One region of the Aeribacillus sp. SP014 genome, then DNA from elsewhere that is predicted to be linked to it. Evidence: predicted binding sites of a transcription regulator. Region 1 holds the regulator's gene; each other region holds the start of a gene.
The links. The regulator LexA, encoded in region 1, represses DNA repair genes until DNA is damaged. The targets are predictions, from matches to a motif close to CGAACATATGTTCG.

Region 2: the regulator LexA is predicted to act here: its motif matches at 7,147-7,160, upstream of recA (recombinase RecA).
Region 3: the regulator LexA is predicted to act here: its motif matches at 5,586-5,599, upstream of ACVIJU_RS13370 (Y-family DNA polymerase).

Annotation. Positions count from the first base shown of each region.
Region 1 covers NZ_JBSRXI010000001.1:2,158,853-2,169,619, forward strand. The annotation lists gene tkt (transketolase) at 1-1,186, opposite strand, end outside; gene ACVIJU_RS10540 (DUF896 domain-containing protein) at 1,259-1,489, opposite strand; gene ACVIJU_RS10545 (YneB family resolvase-like protein) at 1,565-2,215, opposite strand; gene yneA (cell division suppressor protein YneA) at 2,234-2,548, opposite strand; gene lexA (transcriptional repressor LexA) at 2,708-3,331, shown strand; gene gdhA (NADP-specific glutamate dehydrogenase) at 3,661-5,040, shown strand; gene ACVIJU_RS10565 (lysophospholipid acyltransferase family protein) at 5,775-6,359, shown strand; gene ACVIJU_RS10570 (LOG family protein) at 6,443-7,024, opposite strand; gene ACVIJU_RS10575 (aldo/keto reductase) at 7,122-8,054, opposite strand; gene ACVIJU_RS10580 (alpha/beta hydrolase) at 9,129-9,740, opposite strand; gene ACVIJU_RS10585 (ring-cleaving dioxygenase) at 9,783-10,724, opposite strand.
Region 2 covers NZ_JBSRXI010000001.1:2,396,744-2,407,510, reverse strand. The annotation lists gene yfmF (EF-P 5-aminopentanol modification-associated protein YfmF) at 1-998, shown strand, start outside; gene yfmH (EF-P 5-aminopentanol modification-associated protein YfmH) at 995-2,284, shown strand; gene ymfI (elongation factor P 5-aminopentanone reductase) at 2,300-3,013, shown strand; gene ACVIJU_RS11610 (DUF3243 domain-containing protein) at 3,087-3,344, shown strand; gene ACVIJU_RS11605 (YmfK family protein) at 3,491-4,285, shown strand; gene ACVIJU_RS11600 (helix-turn-helix domain-containing protein) at 4,301-5,188, shown strand; gene pgsA (CDP-diacylglycerol--glycerol-3-phosphate 3-phosphatidyltransferase) at 5,243-5,821, shown strand; gene ACVIJU_RS11590 (competence/damage-inducible protein A) at 5,846-7,099, shown strand; gene recA (recombinase RecA) at 7,236-8,276, shown strand; gene rny (ribonuclease Y) at 8,525-10,084, shown strand; gene ACVIJU_RS11575 (TIGR00282 family metallophosphoesterase) at 10,167-10,767, shown strand, end outside.
Region 3 covers NZ_JBSRXI010000001.1:2,732,241-2,743,007, reverse strand. The annotation lists gene rnz (ribonuclease Z) at 45-974, shown strand; partial or broken gene namA (NADPH dehydrogenase NamA) at 1,238-2,264, opposite strand; gene proC (pyrroline-5-carboxylate reductase) at 2,394-3,230, opposite strand; gene ACVIJU_RS13380 (MBL fold metallo-hydrolase) at 3,552-4,520, shown strand; gene ACVIJU_RS13375 (SDR family NAD(P)-dependent oxidoreductase) at 4,521-5,315, shown strand; gene ACVIJU_RS13370 (Y-family DNA polymerase) at 5,655-6,911, shown strand; gene ACVIJU_RS13365 (YolD-like family protein) at 6,950-7,279, shown strand; gene ACVIJU_RS13360 (iron chaperone) at 7,764-8,135, opposite strand; gene ACVIJU_RS13355 (iron chaperone) at 8,158-8,529, opposite strand; gene ACVIJU_RS13350 (class I SAM-dependent methyltransferase) at 8,933-9,706, shown strand; gene ACVIJU_RS13345 (iron-sulfur cluster biosynthesis family protein) at 9,916-10,239, shown strand; gene ACVIJU_RS13340 (DUF2552 family protein) at 10,250-10,492, shown strand; gene ACVIJU_RS13335 (DUF3886 domain-containing protein) at 10,529-10,738, shown strand.

The sequences.
Region 1 (10,767 bases):
CTCCTGAACCTTTTATTGTCGTTTTGTTTGATCCAGCTAAGTCTGCAGATCCCCCGAAGAAATAAGGAACTTTTTCAGCTATTGCATTTAATACTTCTCCAGAAGAAGAACGGGTTGCAACGCTTTTTCCTTCTTCATAAAAAGGTAAAGATTGATCCCAATTTTCTGGCAATTCACCATTGATTGCTGCCTTTAACTCTTTTGCAAGTTCAGGATATTCTTTCTCATACTTTTCAAACAAATTATTCCATTCAATTTCTTTCTGCTTTCCACGTTCTTTTACATTTTTCTCAAAATGCTCATAAACTTCTGCTGGAACATAGAAATCTTCTTCAAATGTCCATGCATAGGCTTCTTTTGTCAATTTTGTCTCTTCTGGGCCTAACGGCGAACCATGAACGGAAGAAGTGCCTGCTTTATTCGGCGAACCATATCCGATTGTTGTTTTTACTTCAATTAATGTCGGTCGTTGTTCATCCAATTTGGCTTCTTCAATTGCTTTCGAAATCTCTTCAATGTTGTTGCCGTCCTCAACGCGCAGCACTTGCCAGCCCATAGATTTAAAGCGCTCTTCTACATTTTCTGAGAATGATTTATTTAAATCCCCATCTAGGGAAATATCATTCGAATCATAAAGAACAATTAATCGTCCAAGCTTCAAGTGACCAGCTAAGGAAGCTGCTTCAGAGGAAATCCCTTCCATTAAGTCACCGTCACCGCATATGACGTATGTGTAATGATCAACAATATTGTATCCTTCTTTATTGTATGTAGCTGCTAAATGACGTTCTGCCATCGCCATTCCAACGGCCATTGCTATTCCTTGGCCTAATGGTCCAGTTGTTGCGTCAACGCCAGGTGTATGTCCGTATTCAGGATGTCCAGGTGTTTTGCTTCCCCATTGACGAAACGACTTAATATCATCCATGGAAAGATCATAACCCGATAAATGAAGCAAGCTGTAAAGCAGCATCGACCCATGTCCGGCAGATAAAACAAAGCGATCTCGATTAAACCAATTAGGGTTTTCAGGGTTAATGTTCATAAATTTCGTCCACAGCGCATAAGCCATTGGTGCGGCGCCCATTGGCATTCCAGGATGTCCGGAATTCGCCTTTTCAATCGCGTCAATGGATAATGTTCGAATCGTCATGATGGATAAATCTTGAATGGAATGAGTCACCATTATCATCCTCTCATCTGTATTTTCAGTTTATAATCTTATCTTTATTGTTGTAATAAGGCAACACCCCATCCATTAATGCAGCCTTTTATTTTTTAATTTTTTCAATTTTTCCGGTGTAACATCATTACCTTTTGGATCAATCACTGTAACATTTTTTAAGGTGTTTTGAAAATCCCGACGAAACGACTCTAAATATTCCTGCCTTAATTGCTGCTGCTCAAGCTTTTCCTCTTGCGTCAATCCTTCTGACTTAGACTTTTTAGATAGTTCATTAATACGGTTAAGTTTTTCTTTTGAAATCATAAGCTGAACCCCTTGTATATTTTTGCCGCGCTCTTTTATCATACTAAATGCAACCACTAATGACAACAATTATTGCTATGATTCGCCTTTTTCTGACAAAAATTGTTGATATCTGCGATGGACAGTAGCTTTTGAAACGTCATAGCCGAATCCTCTTAATGTTGCCGCTATTTCTGAAAATGTCAGGCCGTTTTTCCGCAATCGGTCAATCTCCTCGATCGGAACTTCTTTTCGCTCTCTTTTATAGGAAGAATTTCTATTCTTTAAATTTTTTTCAGGCCTGTACCCATTTTGTATAGCTCTCAACATTCCCCGCTTTATTTTCAAATTATGAATTTTTCGTTGATATTCTTCGACAATTCCTATGATTTCAAGCACCATCGTGTCTGATTCAGACAGTTCCATCTCCCCGCGATGGGCAGCGGTGAAAATTTTCACACCTTGTTTCAAAATGGAATGGACAATGGCGATTTTGGCATTCCCTCTGCCAATTCTTGTTTCATCCTGTATTAATACCGCTTCAATTTCTTTCTCCTCAATCAATTCCAGCAGTTGAAAAACCCCTTCACGATCAACATCATACCCGCTCGCTTTTTCTTCTATCACTTCAACAACTTCCATACCGTTTTCAGCTGCGAGCTTTAACAGCTCGTCCTTCTGTCTTTTCAAAGATGTTTCCTGCTCATCTTTTTCAGTGCTGACTCTTGCATAAACGACTGCTCTCATGTTAAATGCTCCTTGCGGTTATTCTTTGTTTGCCAAATATTCAGCATTGTAGTATTTATTTTTTTCAATCGGAATGACGATTGTTTCCCCCGGTTTTACAACAAGGCTTTGGAGATTGTTTCGCTCCTGAACCCATTTAACAAACTCTGAATGAGACATATTGTCATATTCTTTATATTCATCAGCGATTTTCCACAAACTGTCCCCTTCCTTCACTTGAACCTCCAAATAATGATCGAGCTCTTCCCTTTCTCCAGTATACGAAATCGCCAAAACTGCCGCCATGATGACAAGGAAAAAAGAAACGATGTAAGACCATGATAATTTATCCATTTAGAACCGCCCCCTGAAACAGAATATTTGTTCGGTTTTTTGTTTTTAAGTATAAAAGGGAACACATGTTTCTGTCAAGCAAATATTCGAACTTACGTTTGCTTTTTTGGAAAAATCATGCTATAATCGACACAAATTGATATGACTGAGGTGCTTGACATGTCAACAAAATTATCTAAGAGACAACAAGATATTTTGAACTTCATTAAGGAGGAAGTAAAAAAGAAAGGATACCCTCCCTCTGTAAGAGAAATCGGCGAAGCGGTCGGTCTTGCCTCCAGTTCAACTGTTCACGGGCATTTAGCAAAGCTTGAGAGCAAAGGACTGATTAGAAGAGACCCCACAAAGCCGAGAGCCATTGAAATTTTGGACGATGATGGCAGCCACCTTCTAACAAACAATGTGATCAACGTGCCGGTCATAGGAAAAGTGACGGCTGGTATTCCGATCACTGCCGTTGAAAACATCGAAGAATATTTTCCGCTTCCGAATCATATTGCATCAGGTGATGATCAACTTTTCATGCTTGAAGTAGTCGGAGAAAGCATGATCGAAGCAGGCATTCTGGACGGAGATTTAGTTATTGTCAGACAGCAGCAAACAGCCAATAACGGCGACATCGTTGTCGCGCTCACAGACGACAATGAAGCGACCGTAAAAAGGTTTTTCAAAGAAAAAGACTTTATACGGCTTCAGCCGGAAAACCCAACAATGGAACCGATTATTTTAAAAAATGTGACAATACTCGGAAAAGTGATCGGGCTATACCGTTCCATACACTGAATATTCGATGTCTCAAAACAGGTGAGGCATCCTTTTTCTTTTTATAAAATTTTCAAAATTCCCTCTCTTAGCGATGTTAAATTTTTAAAAATGTTTTCTAATCAATATGTATGCAGACAAGCTAGATTCAATGAAACAAATTTCAGGCGCCTTCTCCGCGCCTGCATGCAAAGCTATTATGCAACAATTCTCAACAGTCATTGTTTTTTGATTTATTTTGTTGTAGAATTTTTTATTGTAGATTTCGCTTCCTTAGCCAGTGCCGGGATGATTTACTGAATTGTTTGAATTCTTCTAACTGCTTAAATTTTAGGTATAGGAGAGGTGCTATGAATCAATTACTTATGAAACAAAGTGAATTGGAAAACGCAAAGCAATATGTCAATGAAGTATTTCAATCCGTGCAAGAAAAAAATCCGAATGAGCCTGAGTTTCTTCAAGCTGTAAAAGAAATATTTGACTCGCTTGTGCCTGTATTTGCTCAACATCCTACATATATAAAGCACGGAATACTTGAAAGAATTGTTGAGCCGGAAAGATTGATCATTTTTCGCGTTCCATGGGTGGATGACGAAGGAAAAGTGCGTGTAAACCGCGGATTTAGAGTGCAATATAATAGTGCAATTGGGCCATATAAAGGAGGCTTGCGCTTTCACCCGACCGTCAACGCCAGCATTATTAAATTTTTAGGATTTGAACAAATCTTCAAAAATTCATTGACTGGGCAGCCGATCGGCGGAGGAAAAGGCGGATCTGATTTTGATCCGAAAGGTAAATCAGATGGGGAAATTATGAGATTTACACAAAGCTTTATGACAGAGCTTTACAAACATATTGGACCAGATATTGACGTTCCTGCCGGTGATATTGGAGTTGGCGCAAGAGAGATCGGATACTTGTTTGGCCAATATAAAAGAATACGCGGCGGATTTGAAGCTGGGGTGTTAACCGGAAAAGGCATTGGTTACGGCGGAAGCCTAGCGAGAACCGAAGCGACAGGGTATGGAACTGTTTATTTTGTTGAAGAAATGCTTAAAGACCATGGATTAAGCTTCAAAGGAAGCACAGTTGTTGTCTCTGGTTCTGGGAACGTTGCCATATATGCGATTGAAAAAGCAACACAATTAGGTGCAAAAGTTGTCGCATGCAGCGACTCTGATGGCTACATTTTTGATAAAAATGGAATTAATCTTGAAACGGTTAGAAGGTTAAAAGAAGTTGAAAGAAAAAGAATTAAAGAATATGTAAATGAACATCCTCATGCAGAATATTATGAAGGCTGTTCCGGAATTTGGTCCATTCCGTGCGATATTGCCCTCCCATGCGCTACTCAAAATGAAATCGATAAAAAAGCAGCTGAACTCCTTGTTTCCAACGGACTCAAAGCTGTTGGAGAAGGCGCCAACATGCCGTCTACATTAGAAGCGATCGACGTGTTTTTATCAAACAATATTCTTTTTGGACCTGCAAAAGCTGCTAACGCAGGCGGAGTTGCTGTTTCAGCATTAGAAATGGCTCAAAACAGCGCAAGATTATCTTGGAGCTTTGAAGATGTCGACGCAAAATTACGTGATATCATGAAGAACATTTACCGAAATTGCGTCAACGCTGCAAATGAATACGGCTGCTCCGGAAATCTTGTCGTCGGCGCTAACATTGCAGGATTTAAAAAAGTCGCTGATGCAATGGTAGAACAAGGAGTCATTTAAAAGATAGAAAAATGGTCATTTCCATCATTTATTCTTTATAGTGAGTAAACATATATGATAATCGCTAAAGCTTTACCTACCCTGCTTTGGCGATTCATCATGCTCACTATAATACCCCATCTTAACTTGAGTGAATAGAAATTGATATCACACCGATCCAAATTCACTCTTCTTTATTTCCACGATTGGATCAAATTTTTCCCTATCAGTGTATCCCATTCAATGAGAGAATTGAAGTTTTATGTCAGATTATCTTACATATTTTTTTACGCTGATGCCTGGATTGATTATCTCTCTTGCTTTTTAAATAAAAAAGACAGATTGCACTGATGTTTGTTTTTCTGCTTCTTCTCTTCTTTACTCTCAATATTTTGTATCATCAAGTATAAAATTTATAGAAACAAAGTAACTGCTATTAAAATTGATTTTTCCAATTAAAGCATTTTATTATTGATATGGTTGCTCCTTCTATCCAGTGCCAATAACCTTCAGCACAAATACTTGTTCATCTAAAAAACACCGAATACGGCTGCCCATCCTCCAATGAAACGGCGGTATTTTCACTGACTGACTTTGGATAAGACGATTCGTTGACGATGTACTACCGACTTTACATGCATCACGTAAAAATGCTAAACTGAACGCAGACAAAATCGACATGCGCCCTAACCGAAAATACAGATCTTTTGCAACGCAAACATATTTCTGGAAGTCATTCGGGGGGGGGGAACAAAATGATTTATCATTTAGCAGGAAAACTTGCAATATTGATCATTAAAATTTTTAGTTTGCTAGAAGTCAAAGGCAAGCAGCATATTCCGGCAGACCGTCGTTTTATTGTTACATGCTCTCATCGCAGCTGGGTAGATGTAGTCTTGCTCGCCGCAGCACTTTTTCCAATTCATGTCCATTATATGGCCAAAAAAGAATTGTTTCAGAACACGCTCATAGGTTGGTTTTTGAAAAAGTTGCATGCTTTTCCAGTTAATCGTGAAAATCCTGGACCGAGCGCACTAAAAATTCCTTTGAAACTGTTAAAAGAAAATAAAGTTGTTGGAATTTTCCCGAGCGGCACAAGAACAGACGAGGAAGTTCCTTTAAAAAGAGGCGCGGTTACAATTGCGATGAAAGCCGGCGTTCCCATATTGCCTGCAACCTATCATGGTCCAAAAAGTTTAAAAGATTTTTTTGCCGGGAAAAAAGCTGTCGTTGCATTTGGCGAACCAATCTATTTAGAGAAAAATGCAAATCAAATTGATGATGCGCTTCAACAGCTTGAACATAAGCTGAAAGCTCTTGAAAAAAGCATAAACGACTAAACATTGACGTTTCTGATCAGCTTGTCATTTTTAGACAAACTGATCAGAAAGCTAAAGGCGAAGTAAAGTTCTGATATTTTCATTTATCGATCTAGTTCGATCCACTTATTTGTCTTCAAAGGCGGTTTGTACGCACGAAGTTTATCTATTAATATAGAGGGATTGTCTGCAAAAATCATAAACTGTTTATGCGTTTCAGGCATGAAGCCTCCCTCTACCGCATTCTCAATCATCTGTTTTACCGGCGTGTAATAGTCATCGATATTTAACAACGCCACAGGCTTTTCATGAATCCCAAGCTGCCCCCAGCTAACCGCTTCAAATATTTCCTCAAAAGTACCATAGCCTCCGGGAAGAGCAATGAACGCATCTGAAAGCTCTCCCATTTTTGCTTTCCGCTCATGCATATCATTGACTTCATAAAGCTGAGTGAGATGCTTGTGGACAACCTCTCCTTGAAATAAATTCGTCGGCATAACGCCCAATACGGTGCCTCCTAACTCTAATACGGTGTTTGCAATCACTCCCATCAGACCAATGCTGGAGCCTCCATATACGAGCTCAAGCCTGTTTTTTACCAATTCTTCTCCTAGTTTGATAGCTGCTTCTTTATACTTAGGATTTGTTCCCGGATTCGATCCTGCAAAAACACAAACACGTCTCATATTACCACTCCTGCTTCTTCTCTAAACGTTCTGACGAATGAGAAAGTCCTATTAAAAGCTGTGAATGGGATATTTCCATCACAGCTTTTTTACAAAATTATTGAAAAATCTGACTGATTTTCTCTATTTCTTCCTTTGTTAACTGGACATCTAACGTTTTTAAATTGTCAAGTACCTGTTCCGGCTTCTTCGCACCAGGGATGATCGCATCGATGGAATCGACCGTTAAATACCATGCTAGCACAACGTGAGCAATTTCAGCATTTTTCGCTTCTGCGATTGGACGCAATTGCTCGACTTTTTCGAGATTACACGCAAATGCTTCCCCTTGAAACAAAGGATTTTGTGCACGTGAATCATTGAACTTCTCATCTTTCGAATATTTTCCGCTTAATAGACCTGAGGCAAGTGGAAAATATGGTATAAACGATATTCCATTTTCCGCCGTGTAAGGAAGCAAATCTTTTTCTGCTTGTCGTTTAAATAAGTTATATTCGGACTGAATTACATCGACATACCCATCTTTGTTCGCTTCTTTTAATTGTTCGAGCGAGAAATTCGATACACCGATCGCACGAATTTTCCCTTCATCCTTAAGCTTCTTCAATTCACCGACAGCTTCATCCTTCGGTGTCGTTTCGTCCGGAAAATGAATGTAATATAAATCTATGTAATCCGTTTTTAAGCGTTTCAGGCTGCCCTCGACCGACTCGCGAAGGAAATCGGGAGAGTTATCAAGAACAACTTTTCCGTCTACAAATTTGTGAGCACCTTTAGTAGCAATGACTACTTCATCACGACGGCCAAACTCCTTGACGACTTCACCGATAATTTCTTCCGAACGCTCAGGACCGTAATAAAATGCCGTATCCAAAAAATTTATTCCATGATCCAAAGCTGTACGAACGATTTCTTTCCCAGTTTCATCGTCAAGGTTTGGAAAAATGTTGTGCCCGCCAACAGCATTTGTTCCAAGCCCGATTGGGTTCACATATATATCGGTCTTGCCTAATCTAGTCTTTTTTGTCACAATATTTCAACTCCTTTCATTAACATTATAACAAATTCTATCAGAAAAATCAGTTTTTAACTAATAAGCTATTAAATATTATTATGGCTTTATAAATGAAATTATGAAAGGATTCTTTTATTCATTTTCAAGCAGCAGTTGCTCGACTGTTTATTGTTTGTTCCATTATGTTCAAATTCTTGAAGTTGTCTAAAGCACCATAAAAATATCTTAAGAGATTGCTGCCTGCTGCAATAACAAAATAAAGAGGCTCCCAAAAGTAGGGTTAACTGACTTTTGGGAGCATTATTTTAGAGACTTATCGGACATACAATTTTTTCAATCTTTTTTATATCCTTCAGAAGTCTTATGAAGGACTTTTCTTTTGCTCTCTTTCTTCATTAGGTTCTTCAAAAGTTTTATGACGGACATTCAGCACATACAATCGCTTCTTGTTGGACTTCATTGCCTCTATAAAGAACATTTATAAATTTTATTTCATTATGTTTGTCCTTCACAGTTGTATTTCTCAAAATCTTTCATTTTAGCAACTCGTCGGACAGCCCCACTGTTTGCTTGAAAGCAATTCCGTCCTTTACTTTCAATCTTTTTATTTAGAACGATATTCTTTTTTTCGGCAATTATATCAATTAATTAAAACAGAATAAAGCATTACTGAAAAATTGCAAATTAATGCCTCTGTCAAAACATTTATTTTGCGAATACTTATCTTGATTTCATAAAATCCACCGAACGCTCACGATTTTCTATTGTAAATCTTGTGGAATTCGGCAGCTCTGTTAATATATTTGATGCACAAGGTTCAAAGTTGATAAACATTTTTTCAAATATAAGAACTCCCGCACTTTGACGAAACTTTTTGCATTACGGATCATTTTTGATCCGCTTTGCGTGGAATTAAGCAGCTCTTTTGATATATGATGTACGAGCCTTGAGAATGACAAACATTTACAAATGGAAGAGCACGCCCAATTTCCTTCCGCATTTTGTTATAAACATTTTGGAATGACGGCCAATTGATTGCTGGCAACATTTTGATCCAATTTACTTGCTTTTATTGGTATCTTTCACAGCTTATTTTTGATAAAGCTGCCGGTACCAATTGGATGCTGCCTGAACTTCTGATAAAGTCAGCTCATGTCCTCCGTTTTCCCAATGCAAGTGCACATTCGCGTTGTTATTTTCTAAAAATGTTTTAAGCTCTATTGATTCTTCAGGAGAGCAAATTTGATCACGCTTTCCAGCTGCAATAAAAACGTTTTTTCCTGAAAGATCCGGCAGATCCATCCCTCTTCTCGGCACCATCGGGTGATGCAAGATGGCTCCATTTAGCGCATCCCGAAAATGGAATAAAAGGCTGGCTGCTATATTTGCTCCGTTGGAATAACCGATTGCGATTACAGAATTTCGATCAAATCGATATGTTTGTGCTGCTTCATCTAAAAAAGAGTTTAATTCCTTTGTACGGAAAACAAGATCTTCTTCATCAAAAACTCCTTCGGCAAGTCTTTTAAAAAAACGCGGCATTCCATTTTCAATTACATTTCCGCGCACAGCTAAAATCGATGCTTCTGGATCAATAATTTCTGCAATGGGAAGAAGATCAAATTCATTTCCGCCGGTTCCATGCAGCAATAGGAGTGTCGGTTTTGCCGGATTGCTTCCTTTTTGAAAAATATGTTTCATCGTTTTTTCTCCTTCTCAGCTGTTTATTAAGCATTACTTTTCTTATTCGTCAAGGTTACGGACTTCCACTGGCATCAACTTATTTTCCAACCGTTCCCGATACTTTTCGTAACGCTCCGGAAGCTTTAATTCTTTTCCAAGTGCATCTAAAGATTCATCAATTGCAAAACCCGGAGGATCTGTTGCAATTTCGAACAAAATTTCACCATGCTCTCTAAAATAAATAGAATGAAAATACTTTCGATCCTGAACTGGCGTTACCCTGTATCCATTTGATTCTAAAGATGTTTTCCATTCTAATTGATCGTTGTCGTCTTTTGCCCGAAGCGCGATATGATGGACAGTTCCAACCCCCATGATGCCGTGTCCGGAAGAAGTAATTTTTACATCAACGACATTGCCGATTTCACTTGGAGACTGAAAACGAATAAAATCTCCTTCCCTTCCAATTCGTTGAAGTCCAAAAATATTCTCCAACAACTCTGACGTTTTTTCAGGAAATGATGAATATAATACGGCGCCGCCAAATCCTTTAATGGCAACATCAGAGGTGACATGGCCAAATTCCCATTGATTTAATTCTCCTTCTTTTCGTTCCACTAGCTCAATGTTCAAACCGTGCGGGTCTTGAAATACAAGCAGTGACTCACCAAACCGTTCTGTCATTGTAAACGGAATTCTAAATTTATCTAGTCTTTCTTGCCAAAAGCTCATGGAACCTTCTGGTATCACATAAGAAGTTACACCCACCTGACCATTGCCGATTTTTCCTTGATACGCATCAGGCCAAGGAAAGAAAGTAATCAGTGTCCCTGGCTTTCCTTCTTTATCCCCGAAATAAAAATGGTACGTGCCGGGATCATCGAAATTCACAGTTTTTTTAACTAACCTCAGCCCTAAAACTCCAGCATAAAAATCAATATTTTCCTGCGGATGGCCGACAATAGCAGTAATATGATGAATTCCAGCTGTTTTCTTTTTCATCTTTGATTCTCCTTTATTATTTTCTTTACGCGATTCGTTTTTG
Region 2 (10,767 bases), 240 kb from region 1:
TGGAAATCCCGAATGAAAAATTTTTAAAAGATAAGACACCTTTATTGGAAAAAGGGATCGAATTGTTGTCCGAAGTACTTCTTTCGCCTCCTCTGCAAGAAGGGGTGTTCAATCAAAGCATTATCGAACAAGAAAAGCGGACATTAAAACAGCGCATTCAAGCGGTTTATGACGATAAAATGCGTTATGCGAATTTACGTTTAATCCAAGAAATGTGCAAAACTGAGCCGTACCGTCTGCATGTCAACGGAGAGAAAGAGCATATCGATCAAATTTCTCCTCAACAGCTGACGGATTATTATACAAACATGCTGCAGCATGATGAAGTCGATTTATTTGTGATCGGGGATATTGAAAACGAACAAGTGGCTGATATTGTCAGGAAATATTTCCGTTTAACAAAATCCAATCAACAAGCTAGGGCTGAAAGTGTTGAAAAAAAAATTGAGAAGGTTAACGAAGTTATCGAAGAACAAGACATTACCCAAGGGAAATTGAACATCGGGTACCGCACGCACACAACATATAGTGATCATGATTATTACGCATTGCAAGTGTTTAACGGCATTTTTGGGGGATTTCCGCATTCGAAGCTGTTTCTAAACGTTCGCGAAAAGAACAGTCTTGCTTATTATGCTTCCTCGAGAGTGGAAAGCCATAAAGGCTTGTTAATGGTGATGTCAGGAATTGAAATGAAGAACTACGAACGCGCTCTCACGATTATTCATGAACAAATGGAAGCGATGAAAAAGGGAGATTTTACAGATAAAGAATTGGAACAAACGAAAGCGGTGATCAAAAATCAGTTGCTGGAAACAATCGATACCCCTTACGGAATGACGGAAGTGCTGTACCACAATGTTGTTGCGAAAACAAACCGAACTATTGAAGAATGGATCGAAGGGGTAGAAAAGGTCCAAAAAGACGAAATCGTCCAGCTTGCTGAAAAAATTCAACTGGATACGGTTTATTTTTTGAAAGGGGGCGGATCTTTATGATAAAAGAAATTACATTCGATCAACTGAAAGAAACGTATTATTATAAGAAAATGGAAAATGGATTAGATGTTTATGTCCTTCCAAAACAAGGGATTCATAAAACGTATGCGACATTCACCACTAAATACGGTTCTATTGACAATAAATTCGTTCCAATTGGCAAAGAGGAAATCGTTCACGTCCCGGATGGCATTGCTCACTTTTTGGAACATAAGCTTTTTGAAAAAAAGGATGGGGACGTATTTCAACAGTTTAGTGAACAAGGGGCATCGGCCAATGCATTTACATCCTTCACGAGAACGGCATATCTTTTTTCCAGCACGGCAAATGTTGAAAAAAATTTAGAAACGTTAGTAGATTTTGTCCAAAGTCCTTATTTTACTGACCAATCCGTTGAAAAAGAAAAAGGCATTATAGGTCAAGAAATCAACATGTACCAAGACAATCCTGATTGGCGGCTTTATTTTGGACTCATCCAAAACATGTATGAAAGCCATCCAGTACGGATTGACATTGCCGGCACAATTGATTCGATAAATCAAATTACAAAAGAGCAGCTTTATGAATGCTACGAAACGTTTTACCATCCCAGCAACATGCTCCTGTTTGTGATCGGGCCTGTTCAACCGGAAAAAATTATCAAGCAAGTGGAAGAGAATCAGGCAAAAAAAGATTTTAAAAAGCCAACCAATATTGTTCGTGAACAAGTACATGAAAGAGATGAAGTGTTTAAAACGAGTGAAAAAATTTATATGAATGTCAAGTCGTCGAAATGCTTAGTCGGCTTAAAGGCAAAACATCCTTTCCGAAAAGGGGAAGAGCTGCTTACGCATGAGCTTTCCATGAATTTAATTTTAGAAATGCTTTTTGGCAAAAGCTCAAAGCTTTATTTGGAATTGTATGAAAAAGGGCTCATTGATGATACGTTCAGCTTCGATTATACAGAGGAGTACAGCTTCGGTTTTGCTATGGTCGGCGGCGATACCGACCGGCCGGATGAGCTGAGTGAATATATAAAAGAAGCTCTTATGAAAAGCAAGCAATCGTTATTTACCGATGAGCAGCTGGAAGCCGCCAAAAAGAAAAAAATCGGCTCTTTTTTAAGGGCTTTTAATTCTCCTGAATTTATCGCCAATCAATTTACCCGGTATCAATTTAACGAAATGAATCTGTTCGATGTTGTGCAAGCTTTAGAAAATGTAAACATGGACACGATTGAAGCAGTTTTAAAAGAAGCGATTGATGAAGATTATTTAACAGTTTTCCAAGTTTTGCCGAAATCATAATATTGCGGAGGGGAAATCTTGAAAACAGCGTTAGTAACTGGAGCCAGCGGAGGAATCGGAAAAGCGGTTGTAGAAAAATTGGCTCAGGAAGGATATCAAATTTATGCTCAATACTTTCGAAACATTGAACCGTTAAAAGAAGCAATGAAGTTATATGATCAGATCATTCCAGTTTATGCGGATTTGTCATCGGAAAGCGGGACGGAACAATTACTTGAAAACATTCCAACTTCTATAGATGCTCTTATTTTTGCTAACGGTATTTCCCACTACGGACTGATTCAAGATGTTTTGATGGAAGATTATCAAAAAATTATACAGCTTCATCTCACGTCGCCTTTTTTTATTACTCAAAAAGTAGTCAGTGGAATGATAAGAAAACAAAAAGGAAGCATTCTTTTCATCTCCTCTATATGGGGGCAGACAGGAGCCAGCTGTGAAGCTTTGTATTCCATGGCAAAAGGGGGGCAAATTTCCTTTGTGAAAGCACTAGCGAAGGAATTAGCGCCTTCCAATATTCGCGTCAACGCCGTTGCGCCAGGCATGATCGATACAAGTATGAATGATCGATTCTCTCCTGAAGAATTGGAAGATATTAAAAACAGCATCCCCCTTGAAAGAAATGGAAAGCCTGAAGAAGTCGCGAATGTTGTTTTATTCCTTATTAGCGAGCAAGCTTCCTACATTACAGGTCAGGTGATTGCTGTCAATGGAGGATGGTACTGCTGATTCCCTCTCCCGTATAAAAACTGCATGATCAAGGGAAAATAAAAATTGATTAAACGATAAAGGAGGGGAACATATGTCAGTATTGGAAAATTGGAATCAATGGAAAGATTTTTTGGCGGATCGCCTCCAGCAAGCAGAAAGCGGCGGATTGTCCCAAGAGGTTATTTCCAATTTAGCGTATGAAATCGGTGATTATTTAGCAAAGCAAGTGGAGCCGAAAAACCCTGAAGAAAAAATTCTTCACGATCTGTGGAGTGTCGCTTCAAAAGAGGAGCAACATGCAATCGCCAACATGATGGTGAAACTTGTTCAAAATGACAGCGTCCATTAGGATGTTTTTCATTTATTACTGTCAAGTTAGGGCACTTGGTGAAATGACCAAGATGCCCTTTATTTTTTCCTTGCAATTATCCTTTCTTCTTTATCTAAAATGATTTATTATAAATTTATAGGTGTGTTATTTGGGGGTCTTTGAAGGTGGAAAAAACTGAATGGTATTTAGAATATAAAATTCAAAAAAACCGGCCGGGGCTGCTGGGAGATGTTTCGTCTTTGCTCGGTATGCTGAACATTAATATCGTTACGATTAACGGCGTTGATGATATGCGCCGCGGGATGCTTCTGCGCTGCGAAACGATTGAACAAATTAAAAGGCTTGAATCTATTCTGAATACGATGGACAACATAACAGTGACAAAATTGCGGCAGCCTAAGCTGAGAGATCGTCTTGCTGTCCGTCATGGCTTTTATATTCAACGGGATGCAGATGATAAAAAGACGTTCCGTTTTGTTCGCGATGAGCTTGGTATTCTTGTTGATTTTATGGCCGAGCTCTTTAAACAAGACGGTCATAAATTAATCGGCATACGCGGAATGCCGCGTGTCGGAAAAACAGAATCGATCGTAGCGGCGAGCGTCTGTGCGAATAAAAGATGGCTTTTTCTCTCTTCAACCATGCTGAAGCAAACTGTCCGGGAAAGGCTGATTGCTGATGAATACCGGACAGATAACGTGTTTATTTTAGATGGAATCGTCACGATGAAAAGAGGCTCTGAACAGCATTTGCAATTAGTTCGGGAAGTGATGCAGCTTCCGGCAACGAAAGTCGTGGAGCATCCAGATATTTTCGTTCAGAGCTCCGAATATACTTTGGATGATTTCGACTACATTATTGAACTTAGACATCACCCTGATGAAGAAATTACGTATGACGTTGTAGAAAATAATCATCAGCCGTTTGGCCACTCAATTTATAATGGATTTGATTTTTAGAAAGGTGGGTACGTTTTGAGCGAGTTAGGTAACCATCTGAGACAAGCTAGGCTGGAAAAAAACATTTCACTCGATGACTTGCAGGAAATAACTAAAATTCAAAAGCGCTATTTAATCGGCATTGAGGAAGGAAACTACTCGATCATGCCGGGGAATTTTTATGTGCGTGCGTTTATTAAACAATACGCGGAAGCGGTTGACCTTGATCCGGATGTTTTATTTGAACAGTATAAAAATGAAATACCAAGTACATATGATGAGATACCTGAGAAATTGTCCCGCGTTCAAACGCATAAAGAGCTTCCAAAGCCGGCTTCCAAATTTTTAGAGCTGTTGCCGAAGCTTGCCGTCATCGCTGTTATTATTTTGGTGGCGATTATCGTTTGGGTGCTTTCCCAGCGTGGAAGCACAGATGAAGGCGTTCAGACGGAGGACGATACAAAATCCGTCAAAATAGAAACCTCTGGCGTGGAGCCTGAGAAAAAAGAGCAAAATAATATTGTCGATGAAAAAGACCGTTCGGTTGAAGAAACAGAACAAGAGGAGAAAAAAGATGAGAACGCCGAAAATGAAACGAAGCAAACATTGACGGTAAAAGAAGTAAGAGGGAAAGAAACCGTATATGAATTGTCCAATGCGGACAAATTGGTGATCGATATTTCAACCAATGGGAATTCGTGGATAGAAGTGAAGAACGGAAAAGGAAAATCGTTTTTTGCAGGAATGATGCGACAAAATGAGCAGAAAACGGTTGATGTAACAGCGGAAGAAGAAGCAAAAATCGTTGTAGGCGATGCTCGATTTACGACCATTCAAGTGAATGGAGAAGCCGTTTCTTATGAAACGGACCCGAATAAAATGGTTCGGCAGGATATTATCATTTTAAATAACAAGAATGAATAAGTCATCGTATGAGATGGCTTATTCTTTCTTACTTTATGCTAGTGGAGGTACAAAATGAATTTGCCAAATCGAATTACTGTATCAAGAATTATGCTAATTCCAATATTTATGATTGTGATGCTGGGCGATTTTAATTGGGGAAATTGGTCGGTCGGTGAAGAAGTCATCCCTGTCAAACATGTCGTTGGCGCCCTCATTTTTATTTTAGCTTCGACGACCGATTGGATTGATGGATATTATGCACGCAAGCTTGGACTTGTGACAAATTTAGGAAAGTTTTTAGATCCTCTTGCCGATAAATTGCTCGTTTCTTCAGCTCTCATCATATTGGTGGAAATAGGTGCTGCTCCGTCTTGGATTGTCATTCTGATCATCAGCCGTGAATTTGCCGTAACCGGATTGCGTTTAGTTCTGGCTGGTGAAGGAGAAGTCGTAGCAGCTAACATGCTCGGCAAAATAAAAACATGGACACAGATCGTGGCTATTTCCGCTTTGCTTTTACATAATATACCTTTTGAATGGATTTCGTTTCCATTTGCAGACATTGCTTTGTGGGTTGCGCTCTTTTTTACCATTTTATCTGGATGGGACTATTTCATGAAAAATAAACACGCGTTTGTCAATTCGAAATAACCATGTGGAGGATATTGTATGAATGTGAATGCTGAAATTATTGCTGTCGGTTCAGAACTGTTGCTTGGACAGATCGCCAACACAAACGCCCAATTTATATCAAAAAAGCTTGCCGAAATAGGTGTTAATGTTTTTTATCATACGGTCGTTGGAGACAATGCTGAAAGGCTCAAGCATACGATCGAAACGGCAAAAAAACGGTCGAATTGCATCATTTTTACCGGCGGGCTCGGCCCGACAAAAGATGATTTGACGAAAGAAACGATTGCACGTATTTTGAATAAACGCCTCGTGATCGACGAGGCGGCGATGAAAAACATTGAGGATTTTTTTAAACGGACGAAACGGACAATGTCGGAAAACAATCGGAAACAAGCATTAGTTTTGGAAGGTTCTACTGTTTTGCCAAATCATTACGGAATGGCGCCAGGAATGGCGTTAGAGGCGAACGGAATTACATATTTGCTAATGCCGGGCGTTCCGAAAGAAATGAAGCCGATGTTTATCAACTACGGTGTGCCGTTTTTGCAATATCATTACGGGTTAAAAGAAAAAATCATATCGCGTGTACTTCGTTTCTTTGGCATCGGCGAATCTCAGCTTGAAACAGATATAGAGGATCTGATTGATCAGCAAACAAATCCGACCATCGCGCCGCTGGCAAAAGACGGCGAAGTAACATTGCGCCTGACAGCAAAACATGAAGATGAGTCGACTGCGCTGAAGCTGATTGACGAAACAGAAAAAAAGATTTTAAGCCGTGTTGGCCGATATTTTTATGGACACGGTGAAACTTCGATCCAAGAGCAGCTTATGAAGCTTCTAAAAGAAAAGCAATATACTATTTCGGCTGCAGAAAGTTTGACGGGCGGTCTTTTTTCCGAACAGCTGACCCATTTTCCAGGCGCTTCGAATATTGTGCTTGGAGGAATTGTCTGCTATACAAACGAAGTGAAGCAGCATGTTCTTGGCGTGTCGGAAGAAACGTTGAAAACAAAAGGAGCCGTTAGCTCTGAATGTGCGAAAGAAATGGCGGAAAATATAAAAAAATTGACCGGCAGCAATATCGGCATCAGCTTTACGGGAGTGGCAGGACCTGATCCTTCTGAAGGAAAAGAAGTTGGGACTGTCTATATCGGTATTCAAATCGACGATCGGCCGACGGCAGTCTTTGAGCTTCATCTTTCCGGTACTCGGGAAGGGATCAGGCACAGAACGGCAAATTATGGCTGCTACTATGTAATGAATGTAATAAAGGAAATGGAAAACCGGTTATGAGCGTCTTCATCCGGTTTTTTAATTTTTATATAATGAAAATTAAAAAACGAATAAATGTTCCCTTTTTTCTTGGCAAACAGGAAAAAACACGGTATATTTATTTTGAAGCTATCAATTTTTTAAGGAGGAAATTGTATTGAATCATGATCGTCAAGCTGCCTTGGAAATGGCGTTAAAACAGATTGAAAAACAATTCGGAAAAGGTTCGATAATGAAGCTTGGAGAACAAGCTGAGCGAAAAGTTTCAACAGTTCCAAGCGGATCGCTGGCATTGGATGCAGCTCTTGGCGTCGGCGGATATCCTCGAGGTCGGATTATTGAAATATATGGACCGGAAAGCTCCGGTAAAACGACAGTGGCCCTTCATGCCATTGCTGAAGTTCAAGCTCTAGGCGGGCAAGCAGCGTTCATCGATGCGGAACATGCGCTCGACCCTGTCTATGCGCAAAATTTAGGTGTTAATATTGATGAACTGCTTTTGTCGCAGCCCGATACCGGCGAGCAGGCTCTTGAGATTGCAGAAGCTCTCGTTCGCAGCGGTGCAGTCGACATCATTGTCATTGACTCGGTCGCAGCACTCGTCCCAAAAGCGGAAATTGAAGGCGAAATGGGCGATGCGCATGTCGGATTGCAGGCGCGTCTTATGTCACAAGCGCTTCGGAAGCTTTCAGGAGCCATTAGCAAGTCGAAAACCATTGCGATTTTTATTAATCAAATAAGGGAAAAAGTGGGCGTCATGTTCGGAAATCCCGAGACAACTCCAGGGGGACGCGCGCTGAAATTTTACTCATCTGTCCGCCTTGAAGTGCGCAGAGCTGAACAGCTGAAACAAGGAAATGATATGGTAGGAAACAAAACGAAAATTAAAGTTGTCAAAAACAAAGTAGCGCCTCCTTTTAGAACGGCAGAAGTTGATATCATGTACGGGGAAGGGATTTCAAAAGAAGGAGAAATCATCGACCTGGGAACGGAATTGGATATTATACAAAAAAGCGGTTCGTGGTATTCTTACCAAGAGGAGCGTTTAGGACAGGGAAGAGAAAATGCAAAGCAATTTTTGCGCGAAAATCCGGATATTCGCGATGCCATTCAGCAAGAAATTCGCAAGGCATATGGCCTTGAAACGAATGAACCTGTGCAAGAGGGGCAGGAAACGTTCGAGCTTTTGGATGAATAATGTACGCACATCTTAGCGTAAGGCTGGCGGAGTAGCCGGTCTTATTTTTTTGATCAAAAAAAGCCCCATCCTTTGTTCGACAAGATGAAAACTTGACAAGGGTTATTCCCACATTTAAAATGGATATGTATATTTTTTCATTTTTGCAATATATTTAACATATTTTTTTGGAAAATGTTATTGGGAGAGTAAATGTGTAATGCCGACACTTTCTTTGTGACAAGTTCATAGCAAGAGGAGGTGAAAGAATGGAACTCATTGAAATCATCTCCATTTTGCTTGGCCTAATCGTCGGTGCAGTTGTTGGTTATTTTGTTCGAAAATCCATTGCTGAAGCGAAAATAGCGGGTGCAAAAAACGCCGCGGAACAAATTCTTGAAGATGCTAAGCGTGAAGCTGAAGCAACGAAAAAAGAAGCGCTTCTGGAAGCAAAGGATGAAATTCATAAGCTTCGTTTGGAAGTAGAAAAAGAAATTCGCGAAAGAAGAAATGAACTTCAAAAACAAGAAAACCGTTTAATGCAAAAAGAGGAGAATCTCGATCGAAAAGATGAATCATTAGATAAGCGTGAGGCGATGCTAGATAAAAAAGAAGATTCTCTAAATGAAAGACAACAGCATATTGAAGAGATGGAAAGCAAAGTGGAAAAGATGGTGCAAGAAGGACAAATAGAGCTTGAACGCATTTCGGGTTTATCGCGTGAAGAGGCGAAACAAATCATCCTTGAACGAGTGGAAAAGGAACTTTCTCATGATATTGCTGTAATGGTGAAAGAAGCAGAAACAAAGGCGAAAGAAGAAGCAGACAAAAAAGCAAAGGCAATTCTTTCCCTTGCTATACAGCGCTGTGCAGCAGATCATGTGGCTGAAACGACCGTTTCTGTTGTGAATTTGCCAAATGACGAAATGAAAGGGAGAATTATCGGCAGAGAAGGAAGAAATATCCGCACTCTTGAAACGTTGACAGGGATCGACCTCATCATCGACGATACACCGGAAGCGGTTATTTTATCAGGATTTGATCCGATTCGCCGTGAAACAGCAAGAATTGCGCTTGACAAGCTTGTTCAAGACGGGCGCATTCATCCAGCGCGAATTGAAGAAATGGTGGAAAAATCGCGGCGGGAAGTGGACGAGCATATTAGGGAAATCGGAGAACAAACGACATTTGAAGTTGGCGTTCACGGTCTTCATCCGGATTTGATCAAAATTTTAGGCAGATTGAAATTTCGAACGAGCTATGGCCAGAACGTGCTGAAGCATTCAATAGAGGTTGCCTTTTTAACCGGATTGATGGCTGCCGAATTAGGTGAGGATCAAATCCTTGCAAGACGTGCAGGGCTTCTGCACGACATCGGAAAAGCCATTGACCACGAAGTAGAAGGAAGCCATGTTGAAATCGGCGTGGAGCTGGCAACGAAGTATAAAGAACACCCGGTTGTCATCAACAGCATTGCTTCCCATCATGGGGATGAAGAACCGACATCGGTAATTGCGGTTTTAGTTGCAGCGGCTGATGCTTTATCGGCAGCACGGCCGGGTGCCCGCAGTGAAACGCTTGAAAATTATATTCGCAGGCTTGAAAAATTGGAGGAAATTTCCGAGTCGTTTGAAGGTGTGGAAAAATCGTACGCCATTCAAGCAGGCCGCGAAGTTCGCATCATGGTAAAACCGGATGCAATAGATGATTTAGAAGCTCATCGATTAGCAAGAGATATTCGCAAGCGGATCGAAGAAGAGCTTGACTACCCTGGACATATTAAAGTGACCGTCATTAGGGAAACTCGTGCGGTTGAATATGCCAAATAAAGTGGTACATGAAAATGTGCCGCTTTATTTTTTTTTCAATTTATGCAAAACTATATAATAAACATTTAGAAAGGAATTCATCATGAAAGTTTTATTTGTAGGCGATGTGGTAGGAGCAAAAGGGAGAGAAATGGTTGAACAATATTTGCCGAAGCTGAAGAAAAAATATAATCCTGAAGTAACAATTGTCAATGGTGAAAATTCTGCACATGGCAAAGGAATAACTATGAAAATTTACCAGAAGCTTCTTTCATTGGGAGTTCAGGCAGTGACAATGGGCAACCATACTTGGGATAAAAAAGAAATTTTTGAATTTATCGATGAAGCAAAAGCGTTGGTTCGACCGGCTAACTTTCCTGAAGGCACACCAGGAAAAGGAATCGTGTACGTGGAAGCGGATGGAAAAGAGCTTGCAGTCATAAACCTCCAGGGAAGAACATTTTTGCCGGCAATCGATTGCCCTTTTCGGAAAGCGGATGAATTGATTCAAGAAGCGAAGAAAAGAACTCCATATATTTTTGTTGATTTTCATGCGGAAGCAACGAGCGAAAAACAAGCGATGGGCTGGTATTTGGATGGGAAAGTTTCCGCAGTGGTTGGCACTCATACACACGTTCAAACTGCCGATGAAAGAATTTTAGATAAAGGAACGGCATTTATTACCGATGTCGGGATGACAGGAC
Region 3 (10,767 bases), 570 kb from region 1:
ATGTATTATAATAACAGATAAAAAGACATTTGGAGGAGCGAACGTTGAATCTTTATTTTTTAGGAACAGGTGCTGGTCTGCCGGCCAAACATCGAAATGTGTCTTCCATTGCGCTTGAATTGCTTGAAGAACGCGGTTCTATTTGGCTGTTTGATTGCGGCGAGGCGACACAGCACCGGATTTTATATACGAACATCAAACCGGCAAAAATTGAAAAAATTTTTATTACGCATTTGCATGGTGATCATATATACGGACTTCCCGGTTTGTTAGGAACAAGATCCTTTCATGGCGCCGAGAGCCCGCTCGTAATTTACGGTCCTCCCGGCATTAAAGAATTTGTGGAACAAACTTTGAAGTTAAGCTTTACTCATCTTAAATATCCGCTTATTACAAAAGAAATATTTGACGATGAAACCGTTTTTGAGGATGATCAATTCATCGTTAAGGTAAAGAAATTGGAGCACGGCATCCCTTCATTCGGTTATCGGATTATAGAGAAGGATCTGCCCGGAACACTTTTAGCGGATCGATTAAAAGAAATTGGAGTAAAACCTGGACCTATATACAAAAAATTAAAAAATGGCGAAACAGTCCAACTTGCTGATGGAAGAGTTTTGAATGGAAAAGATTTTTTAGGTCCTGTCAAAAAAGGACGGATTGTTTCGATTTTGGGTGATACAAGATATTGCAAGCAAAGCGTCGAATTATCAAAGGATGCGGATGTTTTAGTGCATGAGGCGACATTTGCAAAGGATGAAGAGCTTTTGGCCTACAATTATTTTCATTCGACAACAGTTCAAGCAGCGCAAATTGCTTTAGAGGCAAACGCAAAAACGTTATGGCTGACGCATATTAGCTCGCGATATCAAGGCGAAGAGGATTGTCAAATGCTTCTTGCTGAAGCAAGGGCTGTATTTCCAGAAGCAAGCCTTGCCCATGATTTTTTATGTGTCCCAATTCCTAAAAAGTAGAAAATGGTATGGGGATGCCAAAAATGAAACTTTCGCCGCCTTTTTTACATAGAATAAAAGAATCGTCTACAGGCATATTTAGTCCTATAATCGGGCAAAAAAATCGTCGACATGATTCTTGCAGAATCTCTGAACTTTCAAAATTTTTTCGGTTGCGGCAATGAAAGAATTATATGTTGATTCAACACTCACTGTATGCTTTGGAAAATGCAATATGCAAACAAAAGCTGCCTCAAAAGGCTTTTTTGAGACAGCTTCTTCTTTTATACGCGCCATCCGCGTTCATATTGTGTCGGCGATTCAATTTTTGCGTTTAGTTCATTAGCTGCATGGTAAGGCCAATATGGATTTCTCAATAATTCGCGGGCGACAAAAATAAGATCCGCCCGGTTGTTTTTTAAAATCTCTTCCGCCTGCAAAGGTGAAGTAATTAAGCCGACTGCCCCTGTTTTGATGTTTGCTTCCTGTCTGATTTTTTCGCTAAATGGCACTTGGTACCCGGGATAAAACATCTATATTTGCCGGGACAAGCCCTCCTGAGCTGACATCAATCAAATCGACACCATCCTCTTTCAGCCATTTAGCAATTTGTACGTAATCATTTATCGTCGATCCGCCTTCAACATAGTCACTGGCGGAAACACGGACAAACAACGGGCCTTCCCACACTTTCCTTACGGCTTGGATAACCTCTTTTAAAAACAGGTAGCGGTTCTCTAAGCTTCCGCCGTACTCATCATTGCGCTTGTTTGATAGCGGAGATAAAAATTCGTTAATGAGATAACCGTGGGCAGCATGGATTTCGATGATATCAAAGCCTGCGTCCTTAGCTCGTTTTGCTCCTAATTGAAATTTTTCAACCGTTTCTTTTATTTGTTCTTTTGTGAGTTCTTTCGGTGTACGGCTGTTTTGATCAAAAGGAATTGAAGATGGGGCGAATATGTCTCCGCTCACATTTGACTTTCTTCCTGCATGAGCAAGCTGGATGCCTGTTTTCGCTCCGTATGATTTGATTTGCTGCACAAGTTCAGCCAATTTTATAATATGGTCATCTTCCCATATACCGAGGTCCAATTCAGAAATTCTGCCTTCCGGCGCAACAGCTGTTGCTTCAAGAATGATGAGGCCCACCTGTCCAACCGCTCTTGAAATGTAATGTGTGAAATGAAAATCTTCAAGAAATCCTTTTTTATTTGTGGCTGAGTACATGCACATCGGCGACATGACAATTCGATTTTTCAATGTGACATCTTTAATCGTAAATGGAGAAAATAATAATCGGTCTTTCATCTTTTATTCGCCTCCCTAAATATTTCCTTTAAAATTTTAGCAATTATGATTATTTTTGTCATATGATCTGCTTGGTAAATATAAAAAAGGGGTTCAGTATTGCTCGCTGAACCCGAGTCCGATTTCAGATTATTGTTCGTTCACCAGTTTTTCCTCCAAAGCGCTGTTTAATTCTTTTGACCGTTCTACTGCCCGTTTCACACAGCTTATAATAGCTTCATCTACGTGATGATTGTTTAAGACGCTTAAGCCGGCTTCAGTTGTGCCGCCTGGGCTCATTATTTCTTTTCTTAGAGTAGACGGCTCTTTGTCAGACGTTTTTAACATTAATGCTGCCCCATAAAGTGTTTGAACAATGAGGGAGCGTGCCATGGACTTTTCTAAACCGATTTCTTCTGCTGCTTTTTCCATTGCTTCTACTATGTAATAAATATAGGCTGGTCCGCTTCCTGCCAGTCCTGTGACGGCATCGAGCTTGTCTTCTTCAACAATTTCGACTGTTCCGATCAATTGAAACAGTTCAACAGCTGCTGACAGGTCACCATCCGTTGCATATTGTCCTTGTGCCAAGGCGGTTGCTGATTGTCTGATGGTAGCGGACGTATTCGGCATTGCTCGAATGACGGGAATACGTTTGTTGAATAATGTTTCAATTGCTTTCGTTGAAACGCCTGCAAGCATGGAAATAACAAGATGGTTTTCTGTTGCGTATTCGCGGACTGTTTTTACTGCCTCGTCAACGTCCTTTGGCTTCATCGCGAAAAAAATCGTTTTTGTGTTGTCAAACAGATGCTTTTTATCTTTTGTCATCGTGACGCCGTATGTTTTTTGCAGCTCCTCGAGCCGCTTTTCATTGGAACGGTTTGTCACAACGATCTCTTCTCTCCGGCACTTGTTCCCGTTGATCAATCCGGATATAATAGCTTCCGCCATAGATCCTGCTCCGATAAATCCAAACTTGTACATAAAAAGAGACTCCTTCCTGATCGTTTTATATGTTTTGAACTTCTTCCCTATAAACTTAGTTTAAAAGAGAAGAGATTCAGTGGGAAAGGTAGCGAGAAAACGTTTTACTATTCATCTGTTAAGCAACAGAAGCGCATGCTTTGGATGGGCTTGTATGATGAAATGTTTCCCTGCCTTAAATTCTAAAAGCGTTGTAGAATTAATTTTTTATCAGTTCCAACTGCTTGTCAAGTATACTTATGAATTATTCGAATAAAATGACAAATTGATTTATCATGTGTAAAATAAGTTATATTAAAAAATTAAAGGCGGTTTGCAAAAATGTTCAGCAAAGATGCAATTTATAAAATAACGATCCCTATACCTTATCCGATTAAAGATGTGAACGTGTATGTTGTAAAAGGGGACGCATTGACATTAGTGGATGCAGGGATGAAAACGGAGGAAGCGTGGAGAGTTTTTGAACGTAAGCTGAAGGAAATAGGGCTTGTGCCTGAGGATATTGAGCAAGTCATTCTTACCCACCATCATCCTGACCATATCGGTTTGCTCGATTTTTTAGATGGCGATCTTCGTGTTTTGGGCCATCGTTTGCTTGCTCCTTGGCTTTCTCATGATGTGCGTTTTTTTGATCGGCAAAAGGAATTTTTTTTAGAATTATTGAAGCAGTTTGCCGTCCCAGAGTCGTTTGCGTCACACTTAGATCATCTTGATCTTTCCTTATATCCACGCAATCATCCGCTGACCTCCTCCATTCAAGAAGGAGATGAAATAGACGGGATGCCTGGGTTTACGGTCATTGAGACTCCTGGACATGCCCAAAGCCATATCGTTTTGTACAATGAGAAAGACTGCCGAATGATCGGCGGCGATCATTTGCTGAAAACCATTTCCTCCAATCCTGTTCTTGAAATGCCGTATGAAGGAAAAGAGCGTCCAAAACCTCAGCTGCAATATAATGAATCTTTGAAAAAGCTTTTGCATATTCCGATTTCTGTTGTCTTTCCGGGTCATAAAGATGAATTTTTCGATCCTCATCTGTTGATTCGGAACCGTTTAGACAAACAGCATGAACGCGCGCTCACCGTATTAAAGCATTTAGAAAAACAGGAAATGACGGTGTTTGCTCTTTGCAAGCTTCTTTTTCCGTCTGCTTATCAACAAGAGCTTTTATTTGCTATATCAGAAACTGTTGCTCAGCTTGATTATTTAGAACAATATGGAAAAATTAACAAAAGAATAGAAAATGGAGTTTTACTTTTTTCCGTGCAACGAAGAGGTGACAAATAAATGAATTCGCGGCTTAAAGATCGATTGGTAGTTATTACGGGGGCATCGAGCGGGATCGGGGAAAAAATCGCAAGGATCGTTGCAGAAAGCGGTGGACACTTAGTTTTGCTGGCTAGGAGGAAGGATCGTCTCAAGAAACTTTCGGATGAGCTACAAGCCTCTCACTCTATTTCTTGTACATATTACGAACTGGATGTCAGTGACCTTGACGCAGTTTCCGAAGTATTTACGGACATCACAGAGAATTTTGACCGAGTGGATGTTTTAGTCAATAATGCTGGTTTTGGTATTTTTCGAAATGCAGAGGAAGCAACATTCGAAGAGATGCAGCAAATGTTTAAAGTAAATGTGTTCGGATTAATTGCTGCGACAAAGCTGGTTCTTCCGAAGATGCTGGCCCAACGGGAAGGGCATATTATTAATGTCGCCTCTCAGGCTGGCAAAATAGCTACTCCGAAATCAAGCATCTATTCTGCTACAAAACATGCTGTTTTAGGCTTTACGAACAGCTTGCGGATGGAAGTGGCGGACCGCGGGATTTTTGTAACATCTGTCAATCCGGGTCCAATTGAAACGGATTTTTTCAATCTTGCCGATACGTCAGGGGATTATGTGAAAAACGTCCAACGCTGGATGCTTAATCCGGAAGCTGTTGCACAAAAAATCGTGAGCGTGATGCTGACAAATAAACGGGAAATTAATATGCCTGTTTGGATGGAGCTTGGCGGGCTTGTTTATCGTCTCATGCCCTCCCTATTTGAAAAAGTTGCCGGAAATTTGTTTCGGCAAAAATGACCGGGAGCATTATGCAGGAAATGAACAGAAAGCTGAAGGCGGACTTTTCGCTAAAATCTCCGCTCTCACTTCTGAAAAGGCGCGTCAAGCGTCTTTTTATTTTGATAAAAAATTCAGCTCTTTCACCGATTTGTCTCCAACTTAAATCTTCTAAAAAACGCGGCTGTATTTTGAATAAGCTTTCCAAGCTTAATATCTGTTTTTCGATGCCGTACTTCGTTGTTATGCTCCTTTTGTACCGCGAAAAATGGCGCAAATTCCCATTGAAACCGAACGTATATTCCCATACAATAAAAATAAAATAAAACCGAACATACATTCTCATGAGGGGATGATGGAATGAATTATGAATCGTTTCCAAACCGGCATATATTATGCATCGATATGAAAAGCTTTTATGCGAGCTGTGCGGCGGTCATACTTGGGCTTGATCCTTTAACAGCCCACATTGCTATCGTTGGGGACAAAGAGCGGACAGGAAGCATTGTATTGGCCGCTTCACCAAAACTGAAGGAAGATTTCGGAATTCAAACCGGATCCCGCTTATTTCAAATTCCAAACGACCCCCGCATCCGCCTCATCACTCCGAAAATGGCGACGTATTTACGGATTTCTGCTGAAATTACTCGGCTGCTGAACCGCTATGTTCCGAAAGAAAACATCCATGTTTACAGCGTAGATGAATGTTTTATTACTGCAGATGGAACAGAAAGACTTTGGGGGGATGCGCATAGTCTGGCCGAAAAAATTGTGGAAGATTTACGAAATGAATTTTCTCTCCCATGTGCGGTCGGGATCGGTCCAAACATATTGATGGCGAAGCTTTGTCTAGATTTGGAGGCGAAAAAGAAAGGTATAGCGGAATGGACGTATGATGATGTCAAAACGAAGCTGTGGAGCATCAAGCCGTTGCGTAAGATGTGGGGGATTGGGGCAAGACTTGAAAAAACGTTAAATCGAATGGGAATTTTTACAGTCGGTCAGCTCGCAAATTATCCGTTAGAGCTCCTTGAAAAGAAGTTCGGCGTCATGGGGAATCAGCTTTATTACCACGCATGGGGAATAGATCTTTCCGACATAGGCTCTCCGATTATGCTGGGGCAAATCAGTTTTGGAAAAAATCAAATATTGCTTCGCGACTATCCGGACCCCGAAGAGGTGAAATGCGTCATCTTAGAAATGTGCGAGGAAGTGGCAAAAAGAGCGAGGGAACACCGGATGGCGGGGAGAACAATCAGCCTTGGAATCGGCTACAGCCAAAAGGAAGGCGGAGGAGGATTTTACCGTTCAAAAACGATGGATGTCTCAACAAATATTACGATGGATCTTTATCGAGCCTGCCTTTTGCTGTTTGATCGTTTTTATGAGGGGAAGACAGTCAGAAAAATTTCCATCTCTCTTTCCAACGTGGAAAAAGACAGCGGCATGCAGCTTGATTTGTTTAGGCCGAACCGCATAAAAGAGCATCGTTTAGGATATGTAATGGATGCGATTCGGAACAAGCACGGCTCCAATGCACTGCTGCGCGCTGTTTCGTATACGAAGGCAGGAACGAGTCTTCACCGCAACAAGCTGATCGGCGGGCATTATGCGTAACGAATATGAAGAAAAGAAAGCAAAGGATGGGATAAACAATGATTCAGGATCGTGGAAGCATAAAATGGACAGCTATGATGCTGCCCGAGCATGTGAAATTACTAAGGAAATACAATGAAAGTTTAGATAAAGTCGAAAAACCGGTTTTAGATGAACAAAAATATGAAGAATTTAATGAAGTTATCTGTGAGGCTATGGAAGAGAACATTACTCTACAATTCACCTATTATCAAAAAGGTGAAATAAAGAAGCTTGTCGGCAATATTCATTATATCGATCAGCTAAAAAGAGAATTACGAATTGTTGATTACTTGACTAAAAAACATGTTTTAAAATTAGGAGATATTATTGAAATTGAGCAATACTAAGAAAACAGCATTAGAAATACAAATTTAATAGGGGTAGCGTAAGGTCAGGAAAATGCAGATTTACAACGCTTAGAAAATGACGATAATTAACAGCCCAATTTCTAAAAATTTGAGAAATTGGGCTTTTTGCTACTCTACCATCGGTGTCCTATAATGGAATAACTAAAACATGATCTCAATCTTAAAATCAATTAATTTTTCTTTCACTAAAAAAGCACCCGTTAGTAAATAAGTGACATTCACGGTTAACTAAAAACAATTAAGTTTCACTCTGCCACTATAGGGTCATTTTCTGGAATAAGTAAGAGAATTATTTTCTTAGCTCCTGTAATAATTTACACTTATTAAAAAAAGCTTTGACATTAGCTGTGTCAGGGCGTCCACAACAAGAGTATTGGGGCATGAAGAAAAAGCGTTTTTGTAGCTATCAACTTCTTTAAAGCCTCTCAGAAGCCCTCACAGGCTTTCTAAGGGCTATCCTATTCTATTTCCGCCAAAAAGTTGAACAGTCTGCTTTATCCTGAATATTAAATTCAATCATTTTCTCCAGCAATTCGTAATTTACCGGCTCATTCCACGGAATTCGAAACAAGCCTTTGGTAGCGCTGTAGCCAGCTTGGGCGATTTCATCGGCAAAATGCATCATTGTTTTTTCTTCAGGTGAAACGCTCAAATGATGCTTCGCTGTGGAAAAGCCGATGATAAATGTGCCGTGATCGGTAAACATTGGCGTATTCCACTTGATTTGCGGTTTCAAATTTGGAAATTTATTAGCAACCCACGCCAAAATTTCCTCTGTTCGGTCGCGGTGGTCGGGGTTATCAATACCTGCTAAATATTTTGCAAAAACTTCCATGTCTTCCTCCTTCGATATTATGCTATTTCCGCCAAAAATTCGAATTCTCAGCCTTATCCTTGATATTAAATTCAATTATTTTCTCAAGCAATTCGTAATTAACTGGTTCAGACCATTGAATTCGGAACAAGCGTGAAGAAGCGCTGTAGCCAGCTTGAACGATTTCATCAGCAAAATGCACCATTGTTTTTTCTTCGGGTAAAATGCTCAAATGATTCTTTGCTGCGGCAAACATAATGATGTATGTGCCGTGATCGGTAAATGTGGGTTTGTTCCACTTGATTTGCGGTTTCAAATTTGGAAATTTATTAGCAACCCACGCCAAAATTTCCTCTGTTCGGTCGCGGTGGTCGGGGTTATCGATACCTGCTAAATATTTTGCAAAAACTTCCATGTTATTTCCTCCTAAAATAAAAATCGTTCAGAGAAGTTCCTCAAACCCATTCGTCGTTAAAACTCCTCACAGAACCGCTCAGAACACGACACCTATTTCCACTATATATTTTACAACCTGAATAGTCAAAATGGCTTAAAATGCAAATTAGTTTTGAAATTTTCCATCCGAATGTAGAGTTAAAAAAAGGTTCGACCATTTAAAGCAAAACTTGATTATTTATAATAAAGATTGATAAAACCATGATATTGTGAAACAATTTACTTAAACTGAAGGAAAGGATACAGCACCAAATTAAATGAATATTAGTTTAATTTATGCTGTATCTTTTCGCTAGTCAACTACACGAGCCGTAGCAATTCAATGACCGAATTGTTACGGTAATCAGTTTAATGATTTAAGGATGGCTGATAACTTGAAAACAAATGCTAGGTATCAAACTTGGATTCGAATGAATAAACTACTAATTTTTTTGCTTTTTTCACTTTTATTCATTTTGTTGACATTCTTACCTATTAATTTATATCTGCGAGTTTTGTCAGGTATTATAGCGTTACCATTAATTTATATTACATTTATCCTTTCTTATTCTTATTACCAATTCGCAGCATTTGGGGGAAATTATCAGTCAAAAATACATGACTTAATTGTTGCCAAGGTGAATTGGGATGGGCGAGGAAAAATACTGGATATAGGAACAGGCAGCGGTTCACTGATTATAAAACTTGCAAAGGCTTTTCCTGAGTCCCTATTAACTGGAATTGATTATTGGGGCGACGATTGGGAATATTCGAAAGATCAATGCCAACGAAACGCTGAAATTGAAGGGGTTTCTGATCGAATAAATTTTCTGAAAGCAAGTGCCACAAAACTGCCTTTTAAAAATGATGAATTCGATATAATTGTAAGTTGTCTAACATTTCATGAAGTTAAAGATGAAAGAAATAAAACAGAAGTAATGAAAGAGGCATTAAGAGTGTTAAAACCTGGTGGTGGATTTGTCTTTTTAGATCTGTTTATGGATGAAAAAATATTTGGGGATGAAAAAGAGCTCTTAAATTCCTTAAAGAAACATGGTGTATCTGAATTGAAAAGCTACAAACTCGCTAAAGTAATGAAACTGCCATTGAACAAAAAAGTATTAGGGAATGCAATGATATTGATTGGAAGAAAATAGACGTGTCATAATTTGCTTGTGAAAATAACACTGATTTCTCACAAATAAAAACAACAGCTTTATTCAACTAACCCGGCTAATAGTTTGTCAATATTTCTCTATAAATGTTTAAAAAACGTTAATCGGTTATGTTCATTCTGCTTCAATAAGCGGAGAGAGCTAAAATATGATAGAATGGAGGCAAAATTAAAAAAGGATGATTTTAGCCTATGAACATTTCGTTTACAAACGCAGCGAAAGCAAAACTTAAAGAGATATTGGAAATGAACGAAAACCGCTATATAAAGCTGAAATATGATACAGATGGCTGCGGCTGTGTCATGAGCGGTGTTACTGTTCTTTGGCTTGTGAAAGATCTTGATGAGGATGATATGAAAATTGATACAAATTTTGTCCCGGTGTACGTGGAGCGATCAAAGCTTGTTTTTTTAGATGATGAATTGCAAATCGATTATCACGGGCAAAGACAAATATTCATGCTCAAAAGTCCAATGCAAATTTACAATCCAAGAATGAGCTGCATTGTGAAATGAGGGAACAAAATTGAAGGAACGTCTAGCTTCTTTAAAGAACATTGCTTTAAATAAAACATGGGTGTCCTTTCTCCATGACAATCATCCGTACACCCTTCTGCATTGGTCTGTAGGAGGAATGGGATATGAAAAAAAGGATGTGTGGCTGATTCAAGATGAAATGACGTTTGAAGCGGAAGAGTTTGCCACGATCGATGAAGCAATTGCATGGATGGAAAAAAACATGCAGAATATTCACGATGTATTAGGATAAAAAAGAGCATGCATTGGTCAAAGGAAGGGAAAAAACATGAAAGATGCATGGAATCTCAAAGATCAGATCGGCGAAGAAAAAGCGAAAAAGCTTATAGATATGAAGAAGCAAATTGAAGAAGAAAAGGAGAAATTAAAAAAACTGGAATTGGAGCGTAAAAGAAAAGAGGAACAAAAGCGGGAAAAACAGAAAAGCTTTGCTGAATTGCTCGCAGAAAGCGACTTGAAATGGGAAGATTTTAAATAAAAAGCTGGAAAGGAGGCTGTCCAAAAAGT